Regions from separate parts of the Paenibacillus sp. FSL L8-0340 genome, predicted to be linked through region 1. Evidence: predicted binding sites of a transcription regulator. Region 1 holds the regulator's gene; each other region holds the start of a gene.
What was found. The regulator Rex, encoded in region 1, represses fermentation and respiration genes when NADH is low (regulators of the CRP and FNR family bind a similar motif). The targets are predictions, from matches to a motif close to TTGTGAAATATTTCACAA.
Positions count from the first base shown of each region.

Region 2: the regulator Rex is predicted to act here: its motif matches at 5,043-5,060, upstream of NST07_RS08405 (phosphoketolase family protein).
Region 3: the regulator Rex is predicted to act here: its motif matches at 4,641-4,658, upstream of qoxA (cytochrome aa3 quinol oxidase subunit II).
Region 4: the regulator Rex is predicted to act here: its motif matches at 5,041-5,058, upstream of pflB (formate C-acetyltransferase).

Region 1 is NZ_CP151967.1:4,907,998-4,915,643, forward strand. Features, by position in the region: gene NST07_RS22360 (DUF5590 domain-containing protein) at 1-505, opposite strand, end outside; gene NST07_RS22365 (amidohydrolase) at 567-1,868, opposite strand; gene NST07_RS22370 (redox-sensing transcriptional repressor Rex) at 1,855-2,547, opposite strand; gene dinG (ATP-dependent DNA helicase DinG) at 2,637-5,498, opposite strand; gene NST07_RS22380 (hypothetical protein) at 5,615-6,256, opposite strand; gene panD (aspartate 1-decarboxylase) at 6,369-6,752, opposite strand; gene panC (pantoate--beta-alanine ligase) at 6,745-7,635, opposite strand; gene panB (3-methyl-2-oxobutanoate hydroxymethyltransferase) at 7,637-7,646, opposite strand, start outside.
Region 2 is NZ_CP151967.1:1,837,874-1,845,519, reverse strand. Features, by position in the region: gene NST07_RS08415 (sucrose-6-phosphate hydrolase) at 1-1,242, opposite strand, end outside; gene NST07_RS08410 (LacI family DNA-binding transcriptional regulator) at 1,364-2,362, opposite strand; gene NST07_RS08405 (phosphoketolase family protein) at 2,542-4,926, opposite strand; gene NST07_RS08400 (GntR family transcriptional regulator) at 5,193-5,915, opposite strand; gene NST07_RS08395 (hypothetical protein) at 6,151-6,330, shown strand; gene NST07_RS08390 (methyl-accepting chemotaxis protein) at 6,486-7,550, opposite strand; gene NST07_RS08385 (FIST N-terminal domain-containing protein) at 7,563-7,646, opposite strand, start outside.
Region 3 is NZ_CP151967.1:1,077,054-1,084,699, forward strand. Features, by position in the region: gene NST07_RS04890 (methyl-accepting chemotaxis protein) at 1-256, shown strand, start outside; gene qoxD (cytochrome aa3 quinol oxidase subunit IV) at 504-797, opposite strand; gene qoxC (cytochrome aa3 quinol oxidase subunit III) at 799-1,395, opposite strand; gene qoxB (cytochrome aa3 quinol oxidase subunit I) at 1,392-3,335, opposite strand; gene qoxA (cytochrome aa3 quinol oxidase subunit II) at 3,379-4,395, opposite strand; gene NST07_RS04915 (polysaccharide deacetylase family protein) at 4,901-6,031, shown strand; gene NST07_RS04920 (TetR/AcrR family transcriptional regulator) at 6,153-6,770, opposite strand; gene NST07_RS04925 (MFS transporter) at 6,923-7,646, shown strand, end outside.
Region 4 is NZ_CP151967.1:5,195,505-5,203,150, reverse strand. Features, by position in the region: gene NST07_RS23815 (carbohydrate ABC transporter permease) at 1-214, shown strand, start outside; gene NST07_RS23810 (extracellular solute-binding protein) at 349-1,821, shown strand; gene adhE (bifunctional acetaldehyde-CoA/alcohol dehydrogenase) at 2,264-4,885, shown strand; gene pflB (formate C-acetyltransferase) at 5,146-7,407, shown strand; gene pflA (pyruvate formate-lyase-activating protein) at 7,544-7,646, shown strand, end outside.

The sequences.
Region 1 (7,646 bases):
AAGTATATCCATCCCCGATTGCTGTACCATCCGCAAAACGAAAGAACTTGTAATAATAACGTCCCTCCTGCTTGTAAAAAAGCTGCCAGGCGTACTCTCCATTATATACTCCCGGAAGCAGCCGTTTAATATCGACGCCGGGTAGCTGGGAGGCTATAATGGAGCGGATTTGCTTCTCCGAGGTTCCTTTGGCCAGCTCTTCCGCATAAACTCCGTTATCACCGCCGGCCGGCTTACCGTCTACGGTGAAACGTACCCACACCATCAGATCCGTACCGGCTTTATTTTTCCCTGTCAGCACCCAGTACACTGAATTTTCGTCCCATACCGATTTTTGCGCCTTGGATATCTCAGTAAGTCCCGCCCGGGTCTTGGCAACTTCTTTGGCCGCGCTGCGTTCATTCCATTGGTCCTTCATGATATAGGCATAAAATTGGCTTAGACCGAACAAAATGAGCAGAAACAGAGCGATCCCCAGCAGAAGCCATTTTTTCCTTTTCCTCAAAATGCAGCTTCCTTTCCTTAATATATGAAACGTCATAATGTCAACTACGGCGGCAGTCGAATTAACGCTTCAGCAGCCCTTCAAAAGTTTCTTGCGCCTTCCGGCGGATTTCTTCCTCGTCCAGTGTTAGGCACTGACCATGCTTCACAATCTGCTTGCCGTTCACCCAGACATGCTCGACATCCTTGGCGCTGGCCGAATACACGGCGTGGGAGAGCAAGTCGCTATGCGGCAGTAAATGGGGCTGGTCGATATCAATCGCAATAAAATCAGCCTTCATCCCTGCTGCAAGGCGGCCCACCTGGTTCAGGAAGATTGATTCCGCCCCGTACTGCGTGGCCATCAGCAGCGCTTCCGGTGCGGGAACTGCGGTAGGATCCCCGCTGACGCCCTTATGGATCAGTGCTGCAAGCCGCATTTCCTCGAACATATCGAGATTATTGTTGCTTGCCGCCCCGTCCGTACCCAGCGAAACTTTGACTCCGGCTCTCAGCAGCTCAGGCACCCGCGCAACCCCGCTGGCCAGCTTCAGGTTGCTGCCCGGGTTATGGGACACCCCCACCTTGTGGCGGGCGAGGATTTCGATCTCCTCATCGTTCAGATGGACACCATGGGCGATTAAGGACGGGCGGGTGAACATTCCCAGCTTCTCCAGGTGCGCTACAGGACGCAGGCCGTAATCAGCGGCATTCTGCTCCACTTCACGCAGCGTTTCCGACATATGCGTATGCATCGGCAGGTCCAGATCATGTGCTGCCTGCACAAACCGCATGAAAAAGTCCGGAGGACAAGTATACGGGGCATGCGGTGAAATCATGGTTGTAATTTTGCCGTCAGCCTTGCCGTGCCAGTTGCGGGCGAACGCAACAGCTTCCGCAAGCTTCTGGTTCTGCACCTCTTCAGGACATAGACCAATAACACCGCGCATCAGCACCGCACGGATGCCGGAATGTTCGACCACCTCGGCCACCCGGTCCATATGATCATACATATCCAAAAAGGTGGTTGTGCCGCCTTTCAGCATCTCCAGAACGGATAAGGAAGTGCCCCAGTAGACATCATCTCCCGTAAACTTCTCCTCCATCGGCCACATTTTCTCCTGCAGCCAGGCTTGAAGGACCATATCATCCCCGTAGCCGCGCAGCAGCGACATCGCAGCATGGCCATGGGTATTGACCAGACCCGGCATGAACAGCAGGCGGCTGCCGTCGAGCGTCACTGTGCCTTGTTCAAAAACGGGTTTCTCTTCCCCTATGTATGTGATCAAATCATTTTCTATAGTCATATAACCGCTCAGGACCGGCTTCTCGCTTCCGGGAACCAGAAAACGTCCGTTTGCAATTATCATCTTATTGCTGCTCATCTGTAATTCCTTCCTTTCCATCATGTAAATAATACGCCAGACTTTGCAGATCAGTCGTAAAGTCGGCAGCATGAATCCGGATGGTTGCAGGTGTCTTCAGAATGACCGGTGCAAAATTCAGGATCGCCTCGATGCCCGATTCTACCAGAATATCAGCCACATTCTGTGCCTCGCTGTCCGGTACAGTGATGATCCCGATCCGGATTCCCTGATCACGGATGGTCTGACTCAGCTCCTCCATTGGCTGAACCGTAAGAGAGTTGATCTTTTGTCCAATCTTGGGAGCGTAAGAATCAAATACAGCGGTGATTTTCATAGTATCCTTCAGATAAGCATTGTAATTGGACAAGGCATGACCGAGGTTACCGGCACCTACCAGGGCCACATTGATTTGTTGATCCAGCTTCAGAATATGACGGATCTTTTCGATGAGATAAGACACGTCATATCCAATGCCTTTTCTGCCGAAATCACCAAAATAGGCCAGATCCTTACGAATCTGCGCCGGATTAAGGTCCAGCTTCTGCCCGAGTTCCTGAGAAGAAACGGTTGAGATTTCACGCTTTTGGAGATCGTTCAGGAAACGCAGGTACACTGGGAGTCTGCGAACGACGGCCTCCGATATTTTATCCGATTTCATGTTTTCTCCTCCTAATTTAGAATTGCACTGACGCGATATCGTATGATAACCACGTGCAGTGCCCGCTCCACGAACGGGACACAGCCTATGGCACAAAGAGATAAAAAAAATTTATATACAATGACAGATTAGGAAACGCCGCCCTCGTCAAGCCATTCCGCAATCCGCGGAACCATCTGATCGGTAAGCATGTGCTCCATCTTCGGACCAGGGAGTGAATACAGGAAGTACTTCCCGTAATAAGCTTCGATGACCCTGGTATCATATACAATAACAATTCCCCGGTCTTGCGCTGTACGAACCAATCGTCCAAAACCCTGCTTGAACCGGATAACTGCTTGTGGAACAGACATTTTCATAAAAGGATTCTTCTTCTGGGCCTGCAGAAGCTCTGCCTTTGCCTCAGCAAGCGGATGATTCGGCGGCTGAAACGGCAGCCTTACAATCGCAAGACAGGTCAGCGCCTCGCCAGGGATGTCGACTCCTTCCCAGAAACTGCTTGTTCCAAGCAATACCGATGCAGAGCTGTCCTGAAAACGCCGGATCAGCTTGCTGCGGCTGCCTCCCTCCACACCCTGGCCCAAAACCGTAATGTCCTGGGAAGCCAAGGCCTCTTTCAGCGGATCATAAACCTGGCGCAGCATTTTGTAGGAGGTGAACAGCACCAGCATCCGCCCCTTGGTCGCCGCCGCCGCTTCAGCCAGCGAATGCACCAGCTTGTCTACAAAACGCGCATCGCCTACGCTGCCCTTAACACTGGGGAAATCGCGCGGGATGACAAGCAGCGCCTGTTCACGGTACTTGAACGGTGAAGGCAGCAGCGCTGTCATGAGACGCCCTTGCTCTGAGGCTTCAGAAAGACCAAGGTTGTCAATCATGAACTGAAAGGACTTGTCGACCGATAACGTGGCCGAGGTCAGCACTATGCTCTTCTTCTTGTCGAAGAACAGATCCTTGAGCTGGCTGCTTACATCGACAGGCACGGCGTAGAGCTGAAGCGACTTGCCCCGGTAGTTGCCGCTCCCTTCCATCCAGTACACGATATTATCGTCACTGAGACCCATAAAGAAGCGGATTTGTTCCCGGATGGATGCCAAATCCTTGAATAAGCCTCCGATATCAGTCACCAGGCTGTCCGAAGACGATTGACTCTCCGTATCGCGCATCTCGCTGAGCATTTTGTCACCCCTGCGGATGATGTCGCTCAGGGCTAAGTGCAGCGTATTCTCCAGCGCCGCCAGCTCTTCCCAATCTTTGGGCTTGCTGCCGGGAAGCAGGCGTGTGACCAGCTGGCCGGCTTCACCTGCCGCTGCATCGCTGCGTTCGGGCAATAGGCCGAACAGCTTGTCGCTCAGTGTATCCCAAGTTTCCTTCACGGTAAGCAGGTCGGGATAGATTTTATCAATTACGCCGCTCCACTCCGAAGCCTGCTCACTGCCCGAGGACTGCAGAGTCTGACGCAGTGCCGGCAGCTGGCCGCTGCGGCTGTCTTTATACAGCCTTGTAAGCGTGTGAGCTACCGTGAAATACTTCATTTGCATGCCCAGATGCTTGCCCGCCACATCCTCCAAATGATGGGCCTCGTCAATGACAAGATGCTCATAAGCCGGAAGCAGCTGGTGCCCGGCTTTGACGTCTGCGAACAGCTTGGAGTGATTGGTAATGACCACATCGGCAATCCCTGCTTCATGTTTGGCCCGGTGGTAGTAGCATTTGCGGAACCACGGACAGGAACGGCCCAGACAGGAATCGGTATCACTGGCTACCGTCTCCCAGAAATCCCCGCCGCGACCGCTCAAATTCAGCTCCTCATCGTCACCCGATTCCGTCTGGGTCAGCCATACGATCATTTGCGCTGCCGTAAGCGCTTCTTCCCGGGGACTTACGAAGTCTTTTTTATTTATTTTATGTTCAAACTTGCGCAGACACAAATAGTGCCCTCTCCCCTTGAATATCGCAGCCTTAAACGGGAAAGGCACAACACTGGTCAGAAGCGGGATATCGCGTTCGCGCAGCTGATCCTGAAGGTTAATGGTATGGGTGCTGACCATAACCTTCTGCCCGGTACGTACGCTCTGATAAATGGCCGGCAGCAGATAACCGAGCGATTTGCCGGTTCCGGTGCCTGCCTCGATCAGCAGATGTTTGTCCTCCTGAAGGGCCGTATTCACTTCGCCAATCATGATCTCCTGGGCTTCCCGGCTTTCATATTGCGGAAGCGTATCCTTAAGCCGTTTGGTCACCTCGGCCATATAATCCCCAAAGGATACATTCTCCACAGGATTGCCAACACCTTCTTCTCTTGGAGGCGCCAGCTCAGTCCAGTCGCCTACAGCCAGTGCAAGCTGACGGTAAAAATTCAGCTCTCCTTCCGGCTGGAAGGTCTCCATCTCGTGCTCCCGCAGCAGGCCGTCAAAATACCAGGCCAAGTCACTGTCTTCATCGGCAAACAGCTCGTTAAGACGCTGAATGGTCAGCAGAGGCAAACTATACAGCTCTTCGAGACATTTAAGCAACACAATCGCTGTAGCTTCTGCGTCACTGTCCGCCTGGTGCGGACGGTCATGAGTGATGCCAAAATGGTTACTTACCGCACCCAGCTGATAGGTCGTTAGTGACGGAAAGCATATTTTAAGGAAATCGATCGTATCCAGAATCCGTCCCTGAAACGGCAAATAGCCGCAGCGGTCTAAAGCATTCTGCAAAAAATGGAAATCAAAAGCAACATTATGTCCAACAAGCACTACATCGTCAAGCAGCGGGACGAGCTCCATCATCATCTCATCCAGCTCTGGCGCATCCTTCACATCTTCATCGGTGATACCGGTCAAGCCCGTAATAAAAGGAGGAATCGGTGTTCCGGGCTTGACGTAAGAACCATACACCCGGGAGATGGACCGGTCTTCTTCTATAATGGCAAGGCCAACCTGGATGATCTCACCCACAGATTGGGTTCCCGTAGTTTCAAAATCAAGCACGGCAAATTTCATTATAAGTTCTATTCCCTTTCACTTGAGACTCTTTATCAGCATAACAGAAGTTACGAAAAAAGGCGATGCACACCGCTTGTTGAAGTGGATGCATCGCTTAAATGAGTGGGCTATGATTACAAAAGCGAAACAAGCTGTTTTCCGAATTGCAGCTTCCCTCCCCGCCTGCGGCAAACCTCCAGATTGACATTCGGTTCCGGGAGTGACGGGTCATGAAGCAAAGAAAGGCTGAACAGCTCCTTTGCCTCATTGAAGCGTTCCTGAGAAGCCCTGATGCACCCCAGCGCATTGTAGATCATCGCCTTCAGCTTGCTTTCGCGAATCAGCGCAAGCATATGATCCAGATGCCCCCATGCGGTCTCCCCGTCGCCCTCCTGCAGATAGGCCATGGCCAAATACAGGCGTGCCGCCAGACTGTCGGGGTGCTGCGCAATAACTTCCTTAAATTGATCAATACACTTCCGGTACATCAACAGCTTGTAGTAGCCCTGCCCTCTGACAAAAGAATCCATGAAAAGCTCAGGTGCTTCCTGCTGTGGCATCTCTTCGTCCGGCTGTGGCGGAAATTCCGCATGTTCCCGGAACTGACTCAACTTCTCGGCAAAGGCGAGCCACTCGTCCATAACCTCATCGCTAAGCCGGTGAAGCATGTTGTACTTGCATAAAAGGTCATCCCGGCGGGCACCCTCCGAAGTAGGGTAATCCGTGGCGATCTCCTGAAGCATCTTATTCATCTCAGCAAATAATTGTTGAAACATGGGACATCCCCCCTTACTGAAAATGAAATCAGCCTAAGCTTGCCTGCCTTCATTTTTCGCAAGTGGGGGGCTCTTCATCCCTGCCATTGATTACATGGCTTAGGTCTGGTGATTAAGCAATAGTAGCATGAATCTCATGATCGGCCAGCTTCACCGGCTTGTTCTCGCCATCCACAAAAACTACAGTTGGTTTATGCCCTGCCAATTCTTCGGCGGAAAGCATCGCGTAGGAGATGATGATGACAGTATCCCCAGGCTGAACAAGCCGGGCCGCTGCTCCGTTCAAACAAATGACACCGCTGCCGCGTGGTCCCGGAATGACATAGGTTTCCAGCCGGGAGCCGTTATTGTTGTCGACAATCTGTACCTTTTCGTTCTCAAGCAAATCAGCTGCTTCCATCAGGTTCTCGTCGATGGTGATACTGCCCACATAATTCAAATTGGCTTCGGTAACCGTTGCCCGGTGTATTTTGGATTTCATCATATGTCTAAACAAGGGTCGCAACCTCCTTGGGATTAAATACATTATTGTCAATCAGACGGGTTCTGCCAAACTTCACGGCAAGTGCAATAATGATTTCGCCGTCAGCATCACTCAGCAATGAAGCACCATCCAGCGTTTCCAGGCCCGGGAAGGTCAATATTTCCGCATAATCAATGACGGCAAGCGGAGAAGCAGAAATGACCGACACCAGCAGTTTCCGGGCATCGTCAACCGTCCGGACCTTGCCTTCTTCCATGGATTGGCGAACCTCACGCAGCGAACGGGACAATACCAGAGCCTGGCTGCGTTCCTCTGCACTTAAATACACATTGCGTGAGCTAAGCGCGAGTCCGTCGCCTTCACGGATGATCGGGCAGGCCACGATTTCAACATTCATATTCAGGTCAGCTACCATCCGGCGCAAAACCGCCACTTGCTGGGCATCCTTGAGTCCGAAAAAGGCGTAATCGGGTTGTACCATATTGAACAGCTTGCTTACGACTGTGGTGACTCCATCAAAATGCCCGGGGCGGGATGCCCCGCACAGCTGTGTGGTCAGCGAAGAGACCGATACCTGGGTGCGGATCGGCTGAGGGTACATCTCTTCCACACTGGGAATAAATACGATGTCGGCTCCTTCACGCTCTGCAAGCTCCAAATCACGCTGCTCGTCACGCGGATAAGAGGAAAAGTCCTCATTTGGCCCAAATTGCAGCGGATTAACAAAAATGCTCATCACTACCGTACTGCTCGTTTCCCCTGCGCGGCGCAGCAGGCTTGCATGCCCCTCATGCAGGTATCCCATGGTCGGCACAAAGCCGATGGGAGTATGCCCGCCCTTACGCATATATTCAAGCGCTTCACGCAGCTGTTCAATCGTTCTAACGACTCTCATCTTATTTCGCT
Region 2 (7,646 bases), 3.1 Mb from region 1:
CTCGGAACGGTCCAGTACCACTTTCCCCGCTGCGGTATCGTAATAGATGACTGTTCTCTCATTGGGGCCGACACGGAACTCAATGCCGAAGTGTTCTGCTCCATCCTCCCGGATCTGGGCCAGCAGCTCATAGACAGTGCCCCCAAGCTCCTTCATCTCAGCTGCCCCGCTGTGTATTACCGCGTGGGCCTCTGTCATCCGCCCCCGGCGTTTGACCAGTTCTCTGGCCGGACGCTGGATCAGACGGCCGTTCTCCAAGGTCAGCTCGCGGGGCAAAGTCAGACAATGCGCCCAGCCATGCTGATCCGTAGGATAATCAATCTCTGGCAGCCCCATCCATCCGACCAGCAAACGTCTGCCGTCGGGTGCCTGGGTTGTCTGTGGCGCATAAAAATCAAAGCCATAGTCAAGCTCTCTAAATTCACCATGGCGGAAATCCCTGTCCGGCAAGCGCAACGGATCGCCAGTGAGATATCCTGACTGATAGATATTCGGGAATTTGTCGCCCTCCGGCGCAAGACCTTGCGGGGAAAACAGCAGCACCCCTGCTCCATCCAGTTCAAAGTAATCGGGGCATTCCCACATATATCCAAACTTCATCAGCCGGGTGCCAAGCTCCCCTTCAAAATGCCAATTGTGCAAATCCGGCGAGCTGTACAGCACCACGCAGCCTGTATGATCTGTACGCTGTGCACCAATGATACAGTAGTAGCCCTCCGCTGCCTTCCACACTTTCGGATCGCGGTAATGATCTGTATAGCCAGGCGGCACATCGAATATAACCGGACGCTCGAGCTTTATAACCGTTCCGTCCCGTTCCATTACAGCCAGGCACTGATAGGGCAGTCTGATCCAGTCCTCGGTACGGGTATTCCCCGTATACATCAGGAACAGCTTGCCATCCTTCTCAATTGCACTGCCCGAGAACACCCCGTGTGAATCGTATTGCCCGCCCGGAGCAATGCCGATGCCAAGGTTCTTCCAGTGCACCAGATCGGAAGAAGAAGTATGATACCAATATTTCATGCCATGCTGTGTCCCCAAAGGAAACCACTGGTAAAACAAGTGGTATTCGCCTCCGTAGTAGGAGAAGCCGTTAGGATCATTCAATAACCCCACTTCCGGCTGGATATGAAATTGTTGTCTCCATGGGCTGCGTGCGACCAGCCGCTCAAGCGCTTCCCGTTCACCCGGCTCCGCTTCTTCGATAAGACGGTACAGCTGTTTTCTATCCATTTTCATCATAGGACTCTCCACTATCTATTTGGTCTAGTTCTCTTCAACGGAACCGGTTCCAACAAGCTGAAAAAGAAAACCTCTTTCCAGCATCGCTGTGAAAAAAGGTCCGGAACCGGTTCCAATGTTATTGTATGCTGAGTTCAGTCAAATTGTCAACGCTTTCTCGCTGAATAATTTCGCAGCCGGAGACGGAGACTTTGGCGACCTCTTCTCCATTCACCAAGGCTATGATGTTCTCCGCAGCCAATTGCCCCGCTTCTCTGTAATAAAATCTTATAGTCGTCAACGCCGGATGAACAATCTCAGTGACCTCGTAATCGCCGAATCCCGTCACCGACACTCCGGAAGGAATCAGTATATGTCTGAGCGAGGCTGCTTTCATCACACCGAGTGCAATATTGTCGGTCGCGCACACGATGACTGTAGGCACCCTGTCCTCAAACAGCAAATCGGCCGCCGTCACAGCCTCGTTCATTCTGAATCCGGAGGTATAAAACCTTGCATCGCAATTTCCGTATTCGCGAAGAGCCCTTTGGAAGCCTTGCTTCCGCCTTACACCTACCGCGATGTCCTGCTCCGTAACCCCAAGATAAGCGATGTGGCGATGTCCTTTTTCAAGAATATGCTTGCCCATCAGATAACCGGCCATTACATCATCATGAATCACGCTATGCAGGTCTGCATGCTGCTGCCCGATCAGTATAACCGGAATTTTGCAGTCCCGGACGGCCTTCAGGTGCCGCTCCGTTACTTGCGCCGCCAGCAGCAGCAGACCGGAAACTTTTTGCCTCGCCATCTCATAAATGAATTCAATTTCCCGCTCCAAGTCCTGATTGGTGTTGGCAATGAGCAGCTGATACTGGCGTCCCCGCAACTCATCGTCTATGCCCATTAAGGTCTGTGAGACTGCATAGGAGTCGAGGCGCGGAACAATTGTGCCGATAATGCTGGTCCGCTTTGCCTTCAGGCTTTGGGCGAATGTGTTGGGCACATACTGGTTCTGTTTGATGATGCGTTCGATTTTCTCTCTCGTCGCATCGCTGACAGAACCACCGTTCAAATATCTTGAGACCGTACTTTTAGCCACACCCGCCGCCCGGGCGATATCAATGATAGTTTTCATTCTCAGGGCTCCTAGCTGAATTTTTCTTTCATATCCCTCTATTTTACCACATGGATACCAGTCAGCTTAATAGAACAAATCCCAGCCTAAGCCCCATTCAAAAAAAGTGCCTGCCCCTAATGCATACCGGGACAGGCACCTTCAACTTCATCATACATTTACAAGCAGATTTCTTAAACTTATTTCAAACTCTTCCAGACCCAATTCTCCACTTCCGGCAGGTCAATGCCCTCTTCACGGATATACTCATAATGCTTCTTAACCATAGCATCCATCTCATCCGCGATGGCAGTGTGTTTGTCAGCTGCAGGCAAGCTCAGAACAGCTTCCTTCGTCAGATCGAAACGGTCCATCTGATTCAGTACACGCATATCGAACGGAGTCGTGATGTCGCCGTTCTCACGGTAGCCATGCACATGCAGGTTATGATTGTGGCGGTCGAAGAACAAGTCTTTAATCAGGCCTTCATAACCGTGGAAAGCGAAGATGACCGGTTTATCCTTTGTGAAAAATTGATCAAACTCATCGTCGGATAAACCACGCGGATCAAGTTTCTGGCTTCTCAGCTTAAGCAGATCGACCACGTTGATATAACGGATTTTCAGCTCAGGCAATTTCTCATGCAGGATAGAGATGGCAGCCAAAGCTTCAATCGTAGGTTCGGTACCTGCAGAAGCGAATACAACATCAGGCTCTCCGCCTTCGTCCGTGCTGGCCCAGTCAATGATCTTGAGTCCTTTATCAACCAATTCCTGCGCCTCTTGAGCCGAGAACCACTGTGGACGCGGATGTTTGGACGACACAATCAGGTTGATCTTTTGACGGTCGTTCAGGATGGTGTCAAATACAGCCAGCAGGGAGTTGGCATCAGCCGGCAAATATTCCCGGATGAATTCCGGTTTTTTGTCAGCCAGATGACCCAGCAAACCCGGATCCTGGTGCGTATAACCATTATGGTCCTGCTGGAACACAGTTGAAGTTGCGACAACATTGAGTGAAGGGATATCAGCGCGCCAGCCTTGATCGGTTGCTTTACGCAGCCATTTGAAGTGCTGGGTAATCATCGAGTCCACAACACGCAGGAAAGCTTCATAACTTGCAAAGAAGCCATGTCGTCCGGTTAGTACATAACCTTCCAGCAGTCCTTCCGCCTGATGCTCCGATAATTGGGAATCAATCACACGGCCATACGAGGCGAGGAATTCGTCATTAGGTTCATTAATTTGATCCAGCCATTGGCGTTTGGTCACTTCAAACACAGGTCCCAGACGGTTGGACATCGTTTCATCCGGTCCAAAAATCCGGAAGTTGCGGTTATCTTCATTGAGCAGGACAACCTCTTTCAGGTATTTTCCGAGAACGGCCATATCCTGGGCTACTACTTTACCTGGAACGGAGTTATCAAGCACATAATCGCGGAAATCCGGCAGGCGCAAATCTTTGATAAGGTTGCCAGCGTTGGTAACAGGATTCATCCCCATACGTCTGTCGCCTGTCGGCAGGATTTCGGCAAGCTCTGCGTTCAAGCGGCCGTTCTCATCAAATAATTCTTCCGGTCTGTAGCTGTTCATCCATTCAAGCAAAGCTGGAGCATGCTTCATATTTTTCTGGTCAACCGGAATTGGCACCTGATGGGCACGGAACGAACCGGTATTCGGCACACCGTCCCATGCTGCCGGTCCAGTCCAGCCTTTAGGGGAACGGAAGACGAGCATCGGCCATACCGGGCGGGTAAGGTCGTTATTTTCACGCGCATTTTTTTGAATGGCTGCAATTCTTTCGACGATGGTATCGAGTACCTTCGCCATTTCCGGATGCATATGTTCAGGGTCTTCGCCTTCAACAAAAAACGGCTCCCAGCCCATGCCTGTAAAGTAAGCGGTGATTTCTTCCTTCGATTGACGGGACAGAATCGTCGGGTTGCTGATTTTAAATCCGTTCAAGTGCAGAATCGGCAAAACAGCGCCATCTGTGACAGGGTTGATGAAGCGGTTGGAGAACCATGATGCGGCCAGTGGTCCGGTTTCAGCCTCACCATCTCCCACAACAACAGCAGAAATCAAATCCGGGTTATCCAGAATAGCGCCAGCGCCGTGGGATAAAGAATAACCCAGCTCGCCGCCTTCATGGATAGATCCAGGAGTTTCTGGTGCAGCATGGGAAGCAACGCCGCCAGGGAACGAGAATTGTTTGAACAGTTTTTTGAGACCCGGGATATCCTGCGTAATTTCCGGATAAATCTCAGTATAGCTTCCGTCCAGATAGGAATTCGAAACCATGACCTGACCGCCATGACCCGGACCTTCAACATAGAACATGTTCAAATCATATTTAGTAATAACACGATTCAAATGGGCATAAATAAAGTTCTGGCCCGGAATAGTACCCCAGTGTCCGATAGGTTTAATCTTAATGTCAGCATCTTTTAAAGGTTCTCTTAACAACGGATTGTCTTTCAAATACAGCTGACCTACCGAAATGTAGTTGGTTGCACGCCAATATGCGTCAAGCTTTTCCAGATACGTTTTAGACGAATAATCGACTTTCATGGTTGATAATCCCATTTCATCCACTCCTATATATATATATTGTTGCTTATTGCCATTCTTTTTCTCTACAAATACATCATACCTCTGCTCAAAATAAATACAACCTTTTTGACAAGTGATACGGTCCAATTTTGTGAAAATTTGAACATAGTATGAAAAACTCAGGAAAAAGGCTGTCAGAACACGGTTATATTGAAATTTATGTAAATACGTTACATCCACAAAAAAGTAAAGGATACAAAAAAATAAGACCGGGAAAATTCCCGGTCTTATTTTGCTCCTTAATGAACAGAAACAAACGTATTAAATTTCAAATATTGATAATGAAACCGCATATGGGAAAATTCAAAGGGAGTACCATTGTCCAAAAAGAAAATCCCCTCCATAATGCCAACAGGTTCATTTTCTTTCAAGTGCAGCAGCTCCTGATCCGTGGACAAGGACGGCTCGGCAAAAATAGATAAAAATGATTTGGTTACGGCCAGGTTCCGCGAGTCTTCCAGATAATTAAAAATGGAGCCCTCGATAATCGTCTGGTTTAAATCCTGGACGATTTTTATCGGGATATACCCCGTCTCTATCATAAAGGGATCATCATCGAACAGGCGCAAGCGGACGATTTTGTATACAAAATCATGGGGCCCCAGGAACAAATCCCGCTGCAATTCTTTGGTTGGCGGAATGACTTCGAAATTCAATACTTTGACTTTAGGTTTCTTGCCATGCATCTGGAAATTGTCGGTGACACCCAGATTGGAACCTTCGTAATTGAAGATGGATTCGTTTTTTATGTATAAGGGGTTAATAAACGTGCCTGAACCTCGTTTTTTGAAAATGATTCCGACGCTTTCCATTTTGGTTAATGCGCGCTTGATGGAGCTGCGGCTAACCTGATACGTTTCGCTAAGACTGCGTTCATCGGGTAATCGCATATCCGCAAACTGTCCAGCAAAGATTTTCATTTTAAGGTCATCAATTATTTGCTTGTAGACAAATTGTGTCATGGAGTACTCCCTCTCAGGTCTTCTGTAACAATTGATATGTATTCAAACAACCTCTTCTGTACTAACGAAAGGGTATGGATTAAAAATCAATATTAACTATATCATAATAATGAGATGGTTTATACTTTTCTCCACCCGATTTCTGCTAAATGAGGAAGTTTTATTTCAAAGAAAAACCTGATGATCTGCCGAAATATAAGAATGTGGCTATTTTTCCGGAGAGGGGGAGTTTATTATGCATATTGAAATCGTCAAAAGTCTGATCAGCCAAGTAACTGAAGAAGTCTTCTCAGAGAACAAGGATGCTATTGAGAAGGATGGAATTCAGAAAGAAAGCGTTGAATTGGCCGTTCAGTTATCCGCCTTAACAACAATAAAGATCCTTGAAAAACTTGAACTTATTGATAAAAACTAAACGTCTGTCTATCTATATTACATACACACTGACTTAGACAAGAACGCAAGCAACCCGCAGCAAGGGAATAATCCTTACTGCGGGTTGTTTTATTGACTTATTTCACGCGGCGGACCTTTTTACTTACCATTAAAACCGCTCTTTACAAACGGGCCTTATTCACGCCGGGCGGCTGTATCTCCCTCTTCATCAAGCTGCCTTAGCTCCGCTATCTGATGCAAGTGATTCAGCATCTGCTGAAAATGATCAGCTTTTTTCTGAATCGTAAGGACAAGCATCTCAAACTGTTCGGAATCCTGTCCTGATTTCTCTATGACATGCAGCAGATCGGCATTGATGCGTTCCACATTTTCAAGGCTGCTGTCCTGGGAAACCTGTATTTTCTCCAGATGCTGGAATACCTCTTCCTCCGCTTCGACGATCTCGTTCATATAAACGGTCGATTGGCCGATCCGCTCGTTCGTCTCTGCCATGGCCCGTGTTCCATCACTGGACTTGTTGTGCAGCTGTTCTATCACGCCTGTCATCCCCGACAGCGAACCCATAATTTCTTCCACATGGCTGCGGGTCCGGTCGGCAAGATTGCGGATTTCTGAAGAAACGACCGCGAACCCCCGTCCATGCTCACCAGCCCTTGCCGCCTCGATGGCTGCGTTCAGGGACAGCAGATTGGTCTGCTCAGCGATTTCCGTAATAATGCCTGCCAGCTGCCCAATACTCTGAAAATGCTGGTTTAGCTCTTGATTTAAAGACACAAACTGGGTGAATATCGCCGAGGCTTTTTGCATTTCAGCAGATATCTGTACGTTGGCTTCCTTCGCATATTCAATTTTGTTTGAGGAAAACGCGAGACTGCCATACATTTCATTGATAAGCCTTTCAGTTTGCTCGCTGTTGGCTTTCAAATGCTCCAGCAGCCGCTGAGTTCCGCCGATCTGGCTGATCATCTCTCCGCTTCCCGCGCGCAGAGCTGCAAAATCCTCTACCATCCGTCCCTCTTCCTGGAGGATGAACCCGGTTTCGCGGCTGATCTGCTCCGCCAAGGAATAGGCATGAATGCCATAGGATAATGGCTTGGAGACGGGATTCAAATCATTACAGGTGCTTGATTGGCCGGGCATACTGTCCTTTTCTGTCTGGATGACGCTGCCATGAGTTTCTATATCCGCGTCACGGCTGCTTTTCCCCCATGAAGCACGCAGCTTGTTGATCCATTGCATAGTGAGTCCCCCTTAGCCGACCAGCAGTAATACCATTGTCTGGTTGGCATGCTTTGTGTAATATTGCTCCCCGTAGCTGATGAAGCCGGCGGTGTT
Region 3 (7,646 bases), 3.6 Mb from region 1:
TTCAATTAATGATGCCGTCCGGCAGACGGAGGGTATCAGAGAGGCTGTCGGGCATGTCTCACAGGAATCGCAGGCCGTATCACAGGCCATGGAGCACGCCAATGAGATTTCCCGCAAAGGCGCGGGGGAAGTGCAGGATACAAGCGCTGCCAGTGAGGAACAATTGTCTGCGATGGGGGAAATGTCGCTTTCTGCCCAGTATCTTGCCACACTTGCCGAGGACCTGCAGAAGGAACTGGCCAAGTTCAAACTCTAAATACAGAGCTGCAGCAGCAGATATAGGCTACATAAGGAGAGGCCACCGGAACTTTCATTCCGGTGGTCTCTTCTTTTTATATATGGCGGTATGTTCATTTCTTCGCCGGAGCCACTCACCAGCGCTAACTGAAAGACATCTGAGATTGCGATTAATGTTTTGAACATCCTGCAAAACAAAAAAAAGGTCCGCCCCGGATCGGATGACCGGAGTGGACCTGAAATATGTTGTCCAGCTTATCTAGTTCTTAAGCGTACCAGCCCCATACGAAGATGAACAGGGTTCCGAAGATGGTAACCAATCCAACGAACAAAGCGTAAGCGATATTGATATAAAGCTCTTTCTTGGTATCCGCGGATTCCCCGATGTGCATGAATACGAAGAGCTGCAGAGAAGCCTGGATAAGGGCTGTAATCAGCAGAACCGCCATATTTGCCCCATCGGACAGATCACCATAGATGACAACCAGCGCAGCGGCAGAAAGGACCAGAGAGGCCAGATAACCCATCACATGGCGAATTGGGAACAGTTGCTTCATCATGTCACATCAGTCCTTTCAGGTAGACGAAGCTGAAGATAAAGATCCAGACAACGTCCAGGAAATGCCAGAACAGCGAGAAGATAAAGGCTTTATTGGCGGTAGCCGGATTAATGCCCTGACGCCAGATCTGGATCATAATCGCTGCGCCCCACAGAAAGCCGAAGCTGACGTGCGCACCGTGCGTGCCGAGCAATACGAAGAGACTGGATAGGAATCCACTGGTTTGCAGTGTAGCCCCTTCATGAACATAGGTGAAGAATTCATCAATTTCAATGCCGATAAAGCCGAGGCCCATCAGCAGGGTGATTGCCATAAAGACCATCATGGCCTTCTTGTAGCCGTGACGCATAGCATGGATCGCAAGCCCGATCGTGAACGAACTCGACAGGAGCAGGAAGGTTTCAATCAGCACCGGGCCGATTTCAAACAGCTCGCTTCCGCTTGGTCCGCTGGCGAAACGGTTGACCATTACTAAATAAACGGTGAATAAAGTGGCGAAGAGCGGAATTTCAGCTCCGAGAAATACCCAGAAACCGAAAATCTTGTTGCTGTTCTCCTCTGTTGAATATTCCAGCGGCTTGGACGCATCTATTTTCATACAGTCTCACCCCGCAGTTTCTTTTCAGTAGCAATAACTTCTTCAGCTGAAACGTAGAAGCCGTGATCCCGGTCAAAAGACATGGCAGCCAGCATGATGATGATGCCTATTCCGGCCACGATGGCAGGAATCCACATGCTGAATACTAGGAAGAAGCCCAGGAAGAAGAAGATGACACCCAGGATAAATGGCTTCCCGGTATTGTTTGGTAAATGGATTTTAGTAATTTTATCTTCAAAGAGCGGAATATTATCCTGCTTCGCGGACCAGAAGGCATCACGCGTCTGAACTTTTGGCACAATTGCAAAGTTATAAGCAGGAATCGGACTTGGTGTAGCCCATTCCAGTGTACGGCCATCCCATGGATCGCTTGTTGTGTCTCTTGGCATGTAGCGTGTGCTCCAGTAGATGTTGTAGACCAGAATAACAAATCCGATCGCCAGGCCGACAGCACCGGCGAAGGAGAGCATATTCAGCGGACCAAAGCCGGTCTCTTCTGAGTAGGTGTACATCCGACGGGTCATACCCATTAGTCCCAGGAAGAACAGTGGGAAGAAGGTGACATTGAAGGATATAATAATCCACCAGAAGGCATGCTTGCCCAGACGTTCATTCAGGCGGAAGCCGAATACTTTAGGGAACCAGTAATGGAACCCGGCGATAACGGCGAACACGGCGCCCGGAATCAGCACGTAGTGGAAATGCGCAACCAGGAACATCGTATTATGATACTGGTAATCGGCACTGGCCATCGCCAGCATAACGCCGGTAACCCCGCCGATAGTGAAGATCGGGATAAAAGCCAATGTGTACAGCATCGGGGTCGTAAAGGTTATTCGCCCTTTTCGGAGGGTGAACAGCCAGTTGAATATTTTAACCCCGGTAGGCACAGCTATCGCCATAGTAGTTATGGAGAAGAAGCTGTTGACCATAACCCCTTGGCCCATGGTATAGAAATGGTGAGCCCATACCAGGAAGGACAGCAGGGAGATGAGCAGCATACTGACAACCATGGAAGTGTAGCCGTACAGATTCTTTTTGGAGAAGGTGGCAATAATTTCGCTGTAAATACCGAATGCCGGCAAAATAACGATATATACCTCCGGATGTCCCCACACCCAGAACAGGTTGGCCCAGAGCATATCCATCCCGCCGTTGGCCATCGTGAAGAATTGAGAACCAAACAGCCGGTCGAACATCATCAGGGCAAGTGCCACAGTCAGCACAGGGAAGGCAAATACGATAATAATGTTTGTAATCAGTACGGACCAGGTGAACATTGGCATCTTCATCAGTGTCATGCCTGGTGCACGCATTTTAAGAATCGTCACGATGAAGTTAACGCCTGTGATCAGTGTCCCGATACCGGAAATCTGCAGCGCCAGAGAGTAATAGTTATTACCGACCGTAGGGCTGAATTCCAGACTCGCCAGCGGGAAGTAAGCCGACCATCCGGCATCCGGCGAACCGCCGATTACGAACGAAATGTTAAGCAGCATAGCTCCCATGAAGAAGAGCCAGAAGCTGACCGCGTTCAGCCGCGGGAAGGCCACATCTCGCGCGCCGATCTGCAGTGGGATAATTACGTTCATTAAACCGATGATAAACGGCATGGCCATGAACAGAATCATGATCAGACCATGGGTGGTAAAGACCTCGTTATAGTGCTGGGCATCGAGGAATTTCATTTCCGGCGCTGCCGTTTGCAGACGCATCATCATGGCGTCAACGCCACCGCGGAACAGCATAAGCAGTGCGGCCAGGATATACATAACCCCGATCTTCTTATGGTCTACAGTTGTAAGCCATTCGCGCCAGAGGTATCCCCATTTCTTGAAATAGGTAAGCCCAACGAGAATCCCGATGGTCGCAAGAGCGATACTGATCATTGCTCCGTATATCAGGGGTTCGCCGTGAACCTTAAATTTGTCTAAATCCATTAGGGTAGCTCCTTTCAGGTTGTTACATTAAACTGTGAACGAGTTAGTGGCCCTCGTGTGTGTGTTCTTCTACAGGTGAGCTTGGAAGCGGCTCATTCACCTCTGGGTTGGGCTCGCTGTCAAATTCGGTCTGGCTGGACGGTTCAGGGGAAGGGTGGATGTCCTTGTTATCCTGATGATCCATATTTCCGTTATCCATATCCATTTCCGTACCATCCCCGCTCATATGCTCGCTATGGTCTCCCGGCGGCGGGCTGAACTCCAAGTGGGTGGAGGAATAGGTTTTGCGTCCAAGATGTTCGGCAGCCAGCAGGCCTTTGAATTCATCCTCTGTAAGCTTAGGCGCGGTATCCTTAACCTCTTTGACCCATTCGGCATATTCCTTGTCGCTCATCACAAGCGCCTCGAATTCCATGTGGGCGAAGCCTTTACCGCTGAAGTTCGAGTTCTTGCCGATAAATGAACCTGCAGTGTCAGCGGAGAGATTAAGTTCTGTAAGCATGTCGCTCATCGCATACTTCTGTCCGGCAAGCTGTGGAATCCAGAAGCTGGTGATGGTACCGAAAGAGTACAGTCTGAACTCTACTGCACGGTGAATCGGGAAATTGACGTAGTTTACGGTTTCAATTCCCTCCTCAGGATAGCTGAAATGCCATTTCCAGTTGGAAGAAGAGGCGTAAATAACCAATGGTTTCTGGTCCTTGTATTCCTCTGCAACATTTTCAACCGCATGGGTTGATTTTACAGTCACCACTGACAAAAAGGTTACGATGATAATCGGGATAATAATCCAGATGGCTTCGAGAACCTTGTTGCCCTCCTCATGTTCTGGAATGTAACCTTCGTTGCTTTTTTTCGCCCGGTATTTCACCAGTACGAATATATATAAGATGTAGACAACTGCCAGGACCCCGATCATCACCAGAATGGACAGGATGATGGTGTCAGATAAAGTGCGTGCGGCCGGACCCTTCGGATTCAGAACGGTGAGCGAACTGCATCCCGGCAGAAGAAGGATTAGGCTGAGGAACAAAGCGTATAACGGACCCTTTTTTTTCATATAGAACTCCTTCCTTCAAAACTTCTTTTCATTGCCGTTCATTAGCCAATAAAGATTAACCTGTATCTATAGTAAGAACTACTTACCCATAATGCAAAATACAAATTTTTACAATAAAGCCACATAAGACCTTAATAATGGCGAACAAGTTAAATATGTGTGATCGAATTGTTACAAATGTCGTAAGGTATGACAAAGATCACTGTAGTGGTGCGGTTTAAGGTAATTTTAAGGTTGTTCAAATTTTGTTCACTTTTTCACAAATGTTACTAATTTCGTCACAATTAATTTGTGTAATAAACTCTGATTTTAACCGCTTTTTGCGGCCGCGACAGGTTTCGACGATTGTTGCGATTTTTTGATAAATATTAAGAATATGTCTTTTGTCACTGTGAAAAAGTAACAAGATATTCTTTGGGCGGTTACAATCTCTCAAATTCAAATCTATCTATGTGTGATAAAGTATAGATAAATATACATAGATAGGAGATTACTGCTTGTGCGAATGAAAAAAACAATGCTGTTATTCATGTCTTTATTCTTATGTTTCGGTATTCTACAGAATACGGCAATCGCAGCCGGAACGAATCCCTCATTACGTCTTGGTGTGAACGACACACTGACGGAAATAGAAGCTGTTTCTGTAAAAGGTAACTATTATGTTCCAGTACGCGCTTTGGCGCAGAAGCTGAAGTGGAACATTTCCATGCTTCAGGACGGGGTTCAGATCGCCGGAGGCGGCAAATCCCTTTTACTGCTCAAAGATGACGGAGGTGCCAAACTCCAGAATGATACTATTGTTCAAATAAGTAGCTTTGTGCAGAATGGATCGCTGATGGTTCCGTTGCGGATAAGTACTTATCTTGGGTATATGATAACCTTTGAGCCGGATAAATATTTACTAAGAGTGCGGGATACATCGGCAGCTTTGGATGATGTCGCGTTCGTAAGCCAATTCAAGAGCGAATTAAAGCCGATTGTCAGCGCAAAGCCGGCTCCGGAGACAACCCCGGGCAAGCAAGGAAGGATAGTGTATCTTACCTTTGACGACGGACCATCGGCAACGACTTCGCAACTGCTGGATATTCTGGGTAAAAATGAGGTAAAGGCGACCTTTTTTATGCTTGGACCCAATATGAACCGGTATCCATCGGCAGTAAAACGAATTGAAGAGGAAAGCCACGGACTCGCACTCCACGGTATGACTCACCGCAAAGAGAAGTTTTATGCTTCTCCGGGTGCAGCACTTGCCGAAATGTCAGCTGATAATGCGGTGCTGAAGAAGATCACCGGCTCCAGCACAACGCTGATCCGTCCGCCATACGGAAGCAAACCTTATTTCACCAAATCCTACAGGGACAGAGTGCTTAGCCAAGGGTTCCATCTATGGGATTGGAATGTGGACTCAAACGACTGGAGATACAAGGAGAACAGCGCCAGGATCTATAATACGGTTATGGAACAGGTCCATAAACTGCAAAAGTCCAACAGCAATCCTGTTATCCTGATGCATGATCAGAAAGCTACACTGAAAGTGCTGCCGGACGTACTCGAAACACTGAAGAAGGAAGGCTATACCTTTGAGATTATTACGAAGGATATGGAGCCGCTGAATTTCTGGAAGGATAAGCGCTGATCGTCCGCGTTTACGGCAAGAGGTAGAAAGAGTGTAATAAGCGGCTTAAGCAGATTGTTTTCTGCTTAAGCCGCTTTTTTTGTGCTGCGAGTTGGTTGTCCGTACCGACAGCATAGCCCCGTCATTTGTACAAATACCCTACGAGCATATTGACAAGCTCCGATTTCAGCCTTTCGATCGAAATACGGTGCGGCGAAAATGCAATCACGTCCACAATGGCGTTGATCGATTCAAACACGAGGATTGCAGCAGCTTCCAGATCGTTAATTTTAAGCTCATCCTTGCCAATTTGAAGATATTGAAGTGTTCTGACGCGGCCGACCTCATACTGGGCATCCATCAGTTGCGTAATATCGTCATCGCTAAGATACATAATGGAGAGCTCCTTATTGAATCCGATGTAAACCTCGTGAGAGAGCAGTAGGCTGTCTACCAAATGGGTGAGCAGCGCGTGTTTATCTGGATTATGGAAGTTGATCTCTGACATATAGGCATCAATCCGAGCCTGCAAGGTTTCGTTATAGTCCTTGAGCACATCAATAAATACGGCCCTTTTATCTATGAAATAGGAATAGAAGCTGCCGGTGGATACGCCCGCTGCCGCAGCAATCTGCTTCGTATTGGTCTGATGGTAGCCCTTCTCCGAGAAAAGCCTCATGGCGGCTTGAACGATGGCTTCCTTGGTCTTGATGCTGCGGTCCTGCCGCGGTGTTCTTGTCTTGTCTTCCATTTCACTCATGGTTAAAGCCCCTCCTTATAACCGATTGTAGAGGAGCGAAATTTTACTGTCAACAAAAGTTGAACAAAAGTTCAATTTATTATTGACAAACATGAACTATAGTTCATATAATTCAAACATGAACTTAAGTTCACATATAAGGAGAGATGAAATTGAGCATCAGAATGCGTAGGGCTTTTTCTTTTACGGCAATTGTTCTGGGTTTCTTCATGGCGCTGCTGGATACGACGATTATTAATATTGCCTTGCCTGAAATGACGAGGCAATTTGGCGGCAGCGTATCGCAAATTTCTTGGGTGATGAATGGTTATAATCTGGCGTTTGCCGTATTCATTCTCACGGCTTCAAGACTGGCTGACCAATTCGGACGGAAGAAAATATTTATCGCCGGTGTGGTGCTGTTTACTGTGACCTCGCTGCTCGCGGGCTTTGCTACATCACTTGGGATGCTCATTGGATTAAGGGTCCTTCAGGGACTTGCGGGGGCAATCATTGTTCCGGTTACCATTCCGCTGACAACCACAACCTTTCCAAAGGAGATGCACGGCTTGATCATCGGCATATGGGGGGCCGTTTCAGGCGTTGCGGCTGCGAGCGGGCCGGCACTTGGCGGGATTATTACGCAAAATCTGAACTGGCAATGGATCTTTTTTGTCAATGTGCCGCTGGGGGTGCTGAGCGTGGTGCTTACTTGTCTGTTTATACAGGAATCCAGAGATGAGACCGCAGGCCGATCCATTGATTATGGCGGAACATTGGGGATAACCGGGGCGATGTTTTTTATTACCTATGCGCTGATTAAAGTTCAGGATTATGGCTGGAACTCCCGGATGACGCTGCTACTGCTGGCTGCAGGGGTTCTGTTTCTCGTCTTCT
Region 4 (7,646 bases), 290 kb from region 1:
GAATGACTGGTTCTGGCCATCGCTCGTCATGCATAGTGAGGACAAATATACACTTGCGACATCGATCTATAAATATGTGATCAACGTCAAGGCGCTCAATACTAATATCAAGTTCGCTATTCTTTTTCTAGTCTCGCTGCCGCCAATTTTGGTCTTCCTGATTTTTCAGAGATTTATTATGCGCGGGGTCGCGCTGTCAGCGGTTAAGGGCTGAATCAGAATATGACTTCTTCTATGCAGAGATCGTAAACATGCACACATAAAGAATATAAATACACCTCGTTTGTAAGCGATTTCTCTTTTATGATGATTTTGTTAGCTAAGTATGAATTGAAAAGGGGAGTTTCAATGCGTAAATATTCCAGCGTTTTAGCCTGTCTTCTTGTGACCGGCTCGTTGTTATCCGCCTGCGGCGGCAACAATAACAACAACGGAAATGCACAGGGGAATAAGGGAGGGGAAGCTTCACCGGCAGCTACTACTGATACAGCGGATAAAACTGCTGCTCCAACGGATGCGCCCGTGGATGATATCACTCAGAGAAAAGTAACGATCAAAATTCACTATCCTACGCCGGACTTGACAGAAATGAGGGCACAGGAAGATGACCGGATCAAACGCTTCCAGGCAGAGTATCCGAACGTCGAGATCGTTAAAGACGACTGGCAGTACAACGTAAGTGAAATCGGTGTGAAGATGGCTGCGAATGAAGCGCCGACCTTCTTCAACACTTATGCTACAGAAGCCAAATTCCTGATTGAAAAAGGCTGGGTTGCCGATATTACCGATCTTTGGAACAAATATGAATACAAGGATCAGATCAATCCGGTGCTGCAAAACCAGTTCATTATTGACGGTAAAGTCTATGGGGTAACACAGAAGGGTTATGTTACCACGACAATGATCAATAAAAAAATGCTAGATGACAAAGGTGTAGCGGTGCCTGCAATGGATTGGACCTGGGATGATATGCTAAATACAGCCAAAGGTGCAGCAGATGCCAAAAAAGGAATTTCCGGTATTGCCCCTATGGGCAAAGGCAATGAAGCAGGCTGGAACTGGACCAACTTCCTGTTCGAAGCGGGCGGAGAAATTCAAAAAGTTGAAGGCGGCAAGGTTGTTGCAACCTTCAACTCCGATGCAGGTGTGAAAGCGCTGGACTTCTACAAGAAGCTGAGATGGGAAGCAGAAGCCATTCCTCAGGATTGGGCACTTGGCTGGGGTGATGCTGTAGGTGCATTCCAACAAGGACGTACGGCCATGGTAATGGCGGGTTCCGACGGAGTTATTGAGCAAGCGCTGAACCAAGGGGGATTGAAGCCTGCAGATGTGCTGACCTATCCGATGCCTGCTTTTGAAAAAGGCGGCAAGCATACCGGAGTACTTGGCGGAGACTATCTGGTCATCAATCCTAACGCTACAAAAGACGAGCAGGAGATGGCGTTCCGTTACATTACCTTTGATTATTTCTCAGATAAAGGACTTGATGCGCTCGACGCTATTCTGCAGCAGCGTAAAGCGGACGGCAAATACTTCATCCCGCCGCTTCTGGACTACTATGCTGCAGATTCCGAGTTCGGCAAGAAGACAAAGGCGGTATATGACAAGTATTCCGATATCGTGTACCAATATAACCCGGATATTATGGCCCTCTTGGACGGCAAACCGGAAGCACAGTACAATACTCAAGATTATTATGCAACCCTGTCCAATGTGATTCAGGAGCTGTTCTCCAAAAAAGGAACCGACTCCAAAGCACAGCTAGATACTGCTGCTAAAACTGTGCAGGAGAAATTCTTTGATACTATTAAAGTAGAGTAGGAAGTTTATAAAATGGGAATTTTTATAAATGAAATGTAAAAAGCGGAAGAGGCAGGGGACGTTGTTCCCCTGTCTTTTTGCTGTAAATAGTTCTCCAAAGGTTAGGTGAGGGAGGAGGAAATCAAGGATAAGGCGGGAGGAATGAGATAAAGAAATATAGATGTAATTAGCAATAAATAGCAAAAAAATGTTTTATGAAGCCCTATAACGGGTTCATACGGTTAGAGTCCTTATTTTGCTGTTCGCAGATTGGACAAATATAAACGAATTTTACCATATAAAATGGAAATAATACCTGAATATGATTAAATGAAAGCGCTTTGAAAACAAATCAAAAAAAACTTTATACTTTGTGAAAGATTTCACTTTAAATGTTGGAGAGGATGTGATAAGATAAACGTGTAGAGAAAAACAACTAAAAATTGACAGGAGGACGAGGGAGATGGCAGTTAAAAACGAAGTCGCCGCCCAAGTGAAACAAACCACCGCTGAAGAGTATATTCAGATTTTGGTGGATAAAGCAAAGAAAGCTCAAGAAGCATACATGGCCCTGGATCAAGAGCAAGTTAACACAATCGTTCATGCAATGGCATTGGCTGGGCTCGACAAGCATATGTACCTGGCAAAATTGGCTGTAGAAGAAACAGGACGCGGTGTATACGAAGACAAAATTACGAAGAACATCTTCTCAACTGAATATATCTGGCACGGAATTAAATACGACAAAACAGTAGGCGTCGTTGAAGATAATAAATATGACAGCTTCCAAAAAATTGCCGAGCCGGTCGGAATCGTAATGGGTATCACACCGGTAACCAACCCAACATCCACAACGATGTTTAAAGCACTGATTGCCGCTAAGACACGTAACCCTATTATATTCGGTTTCCATCCATCAGCGCAAGAATGTAGTGCCGCAGCAGCAAAAATTCTTCATGATGCAGCTGTGAAAGCAGGCGCTCCTGAGAACTGTATCCAATGGATTGAGCTTCCGACAATGGACAAAACAAACGCATTGATGAACAATCCGGACGTCGCTCTTATCCTGGCAACAGGCGGATCTGCAATGGTTAAAGCGGCATACAGCTGCGGTAAACCGGCTCTCGGCGTAGGCCCTGGTAACGTACCTGCCTTCATTGAGAAAAGTGCTGATATCGACCAAGCGGTTACCGACCTTATTCTTTCTAAGACTTTCGACAATGGTATGATTTGTGCTTCCGAGCAGGCTGTTATTATTGAAGAAGCGATTTTTGACCAAGTGAAAAAGAAAATGATCGCAAATGGCTGCTACTTTGTAAATAAAGAAGAAGCTGCTAAGCTGACTAACGGCGCAATGAATGTAGAAAAATGTGCGGTTAACCCGGCAATCGTAGGTCAATCCGCTGTGAAGATCGCTGAAATGTGCGGTATCCAGGTTCCTGCCGGAACGAAGATTCTGGTAGCTGAACTCGAAGGCGTAGGCACCAAGTACCCGCTGTCCGCTGAGAAACTTAGCCCGGTTCTGGCTTGCTACAAGGTTAAGAACGCTGACCAAGGGATTGAACGCGCAGCTCAAGTCGTTGAATTCGGCGGCATGGGACACAGCTCGGCTATCCATTCCAACAATGAAGAAGTTATCATGAAGTTCTCGAACCGTCTGCAAACTGGACGTATTCTTGTTAACTCGCCTTCAACACATGGCGCCATCGGCGACATTTACAATACCAATATCGCTTCGTTGACTCTGGGCTGCGGATCTTATGGACGCAACTCGGTATCGCAAAACGTAACTGCCATCAATCTGATCAATGTGAAAAGGGTGAACCGTCGTACCGTGAATATGCAATGGTTTAAGGTGCCTGATAAGATTTATTTCGAAAAGGGAGCCACTCAATACCTGGCCAAAATGCCTGATATTACCCGCGTAGCAATTATCACTGACCCTATGATGGTTAAACTGGGTTATGTAGAAAGAGTAGAGCACTACCTGCGTCAACGCCAGACCCCTGTAGCGATCGAAGTGTTCTCGGAAGTTGAACCGGATCCATCGACAACTACCGTGGAAAAAGGTACAGCTATGATGAACAGATTCCAACCGGACTGCATCATCGCACTCGGCGGCGGTTCCCCAATGGATGCTGCAAAAGGAATGTGGCTGTTCTATGAACACCCGGATGCTGACTTTAACGGTCTGAAACAAAAGTTCATGGATATCCGCAAACGGGTATACAAATTCCCTAAGCTCGGCAACAAAGCGAAATTTGTAGCTATTCCAACAACATCGGGTACAGGTTCGGAAGTAACCTCTTTCGCGGTTATTACTGACAAAACTACTGCAAATAATACTAAATATCCGCTTGCAGACTATGAGCTGACTCCGGACGTAGCGATCATTGACCCTGAGTTTGTATATAGCTTGCCTAAGACTGCTGTTGCTGATACAGGTATGGACGTATTGACACATGCGATTGAAGCTTATGTTTCCGTTATGGCAAGTGACTACACCGATGGTCTGGCTATCAAAGCCATCCAGCTGGTATTCCAATACCTGGAGAAATCCGCACTTGAAGGCGACAAACTTGCCCGCGAAAAAATGCACAACGCATCGACGCTGGCTGGTATGGCATTTGCTAATGCATTCCTGGGCATCAACCACAGCTTGGCGCACAAATGGGGCGGTCAATACCACACGGCTCATGGACGTACCAATGCCATCCTGATGCCACACGTTATCCGTTACAATGCCAAGAAACCAACGAAGTTTGCTGCGTTCCCTAAATACTCGCACTTTGTAGCTGACGAACGTTATGCAGAAATCGCCCGTATTCTGGGATTGCCTGCACGCACTACCGAAGAAGGCGTAACCAGCCTGATCAATGCAATCCGCGACATGAACAAAAAATTGGGCATTGAAGAGTCGTTCCAACAACTCGGCTTTGATCCTAAGGATTTCGAATCCCGCGTAGACTATCTGGCTGACCGTGCATTTGAAGACCAATGTACTACTGCCAACCCTAAACTGCCGCTGGTTACTGAACTTGCTGATGTATACCGCAACGCATTCTACGGAAGATTCGACAACTAATTGGTGATTGCTTAGCAAAGGATAAGGTTATAGGTTGATATGGAAGGGAATGGGAGTGACAAATATCACCGGAAAGGTGATATTTGTCACAGTCCTTTTTCAGAAAATAAACTAAAATGTTTATATAAAGAACGGTCCCAGTTATGAAGACGCGATTGTGAATTTAATTACAACCATATCTTTGGGATCACGAGACACGGGATTAACCTTCAAGCCCGCGATCTCTACAAATATAATAAATATAAATGGAGGGATTTAGCATGTCGGTGATTGAAAAAGATGTACAAGAAGTGAAGTCAAGTTGGAGAAGTTTTACAAAAGGTAAATGGGCCAGAAAAGTCGACGTTAACGAATTTATTTCCAAGAACATCAAGCCTTATGAAGGAAACGAAGATTTCCTCGTGGGTCCTACCAGCAACACTACTGAACTGTGGAAGATTATCTCCCAGCTGAGCAAGGAAGAAAGAGAAAGAGGCGGCGTATGGGACGTTTCCCTGGATACTGTCTCCACCATCACTTCCCACAAGCCAGGCTACATCGACAAGGACAAGGAACAAATTGTAGGCGTACAGACTGATGCTCCTTTTAGACGTTCTATTCAACCGTTCGGCGGTATTAAGATGATGATCGATGCCACCAAAGCTTATGGCTTCGAGCTTCCGAACAACATTGTCGAAATGTTTACGAATATCCGCAAAACGCATAACCAAGGCGTGTTTGATGCATATACACCTGACATGAGAGCAGTACGTAAATCCGGCGTTATTACAGGTCTTCCTGATGCTTACGGCCGCGGACGTATTATCGGTGACTACCGCCGTATTGCTCTATACGGTATCGACTTCCTGATCAAAGACAAGAAACAACAACAAACCGAGCTTGAAGTTGATTCCATGACTGAAGAAGTAATCCGGTTGCGCGAAGAGCTGTCGGAACAAATCCGTGCTCTGGGCGAGCTGAAAGAAATGGCTGCCGCTCACGGTCTTGATATTTCCAAACCGGCGAACAACTTCAAAGAAGCTACTCAATGGGTATACTTCGGTTATCTGGCAGCAGTAAAAGAGCAAAACGGTGCTGCAATGTCCCTGGGACGTGTATCCTCCTTCCTCGACATCTATGCACAGCGCGATTTTGAAGAAGGTACACTTACTGAAGAACAAGCACAAGAGATCGTTGACCATTTCGTAATGAAACTGCGTATTGTGAAATTCCTGCGTACGCCTGACTATAATGAACTGTTCTCCGGCGACCCTACTTGGGTAACGGAATCCATCGGTGGTATGGCTGAAGACGGAACAACACGCGTAACTAAGAACAGCTTCCGCTTCTTGCATACCCTGTACAACCTGGGACCTGCTCCAGAGCCTAACTTGACGGTTCTGTGGTCCGAAAGACTGCCTGAAGGCTTCAAAAAATATTGTGCCAAGGTTTCCATCGAAACCAGCGCTATCCAATATGAGAATGACGATGTAATGCGTCCATATTGGGGTGAAGATTACGCAATTGCTTGCTGCGTATCCCCAATGCGCATCGGTAAACAAATGCAGTTCTTCGGCGCCCGCGCCAACCTGGCGAAAGCTTTGCTGTACGCGATCAATGGTGGTGTAGACGAGAAATCAGGCGTACAAGTTGGACCTGAATTCCCTGCGATCACTTCCGAATATCTGGATTACAACGAAGTAATGAAACGCTTCAAACCGATGATGGAGTGGCTGGCTAAGACTTATGTCAACACCTTGAACATCATTCACTACATGCATGACAAATATTCCTACGAACGCATCGAAATGGCGCTGCATGACCGTGACATTCTGCGTACGATGGCTTGCGGTATCGCCGGCCTGTCCGTTGCTGCTGACTCCCTGAGCGCAATTAAATTTGCAAAGGTTAAACCGATCCGCAACGAACAAGGCATCGCCATCGACTTTGAAACCGAAGGTGAATTCCCTTGCTACGGCAACAACGACGATGCTGTTGACAACATCGCGGTTGAACTGGTTGAAACCTTCATGTCGATGATCCGCAAACACAAAACTTACCGTGATGCTATGCCGACTCAATCGGTATTGACCATTACTTCGAACGTAGTTTACGGTAAGAAGACTGGTACTACTCCTGACGGACGTAAGAAAGGTGAACCGTTCGCTCCAGGTGCTAACCCAATGCACGGACGCGACAAGAAAGGCGCACTGGCTTCCTTGAACTCTGTTGCCAAACTTCCGTATTCCGAGGCACAAGACGGTATTTCCAACACGTTCTCCATCGTTCCTAAGGCGCTGGGTAAAGACGAAGAGTCCCGTAAGTCCAACCTGGTATTCATGATGGACGGATACTTCCACAACAACGCTCAGCATTTGAACGTTAACGTGTTTAACCGTGAACAACTGATCGATGCTATGGATCATCCGGAGAACTATCCTCAATTGACCATTCGTGTATCCGGCTATGCTGTTAACTTCATCAAGCTGACCCGTGAACAACAGTTGGATGTTATCAACCGTACATTCCACGGTACAATGTAATTAAATTAACTGTGTAATACAGTTCTTGTATAAGATGTAATAGGAGTGAGGTGATACCGCCCTTGATTCAGGGGGCGGTAAAATCTTGCTAAAAATTAATTAAAATTTTAAGTTCTTTTCGAAAGGAAGTCATCATATGGCTAATGGACATATACATTCCTTAGAAACGTTCGGGACCGTAGACGGGCCTGGTATCCGTTTTGTTCTATTTATGCAGGGCTGCTTATTGAAATGCCAGT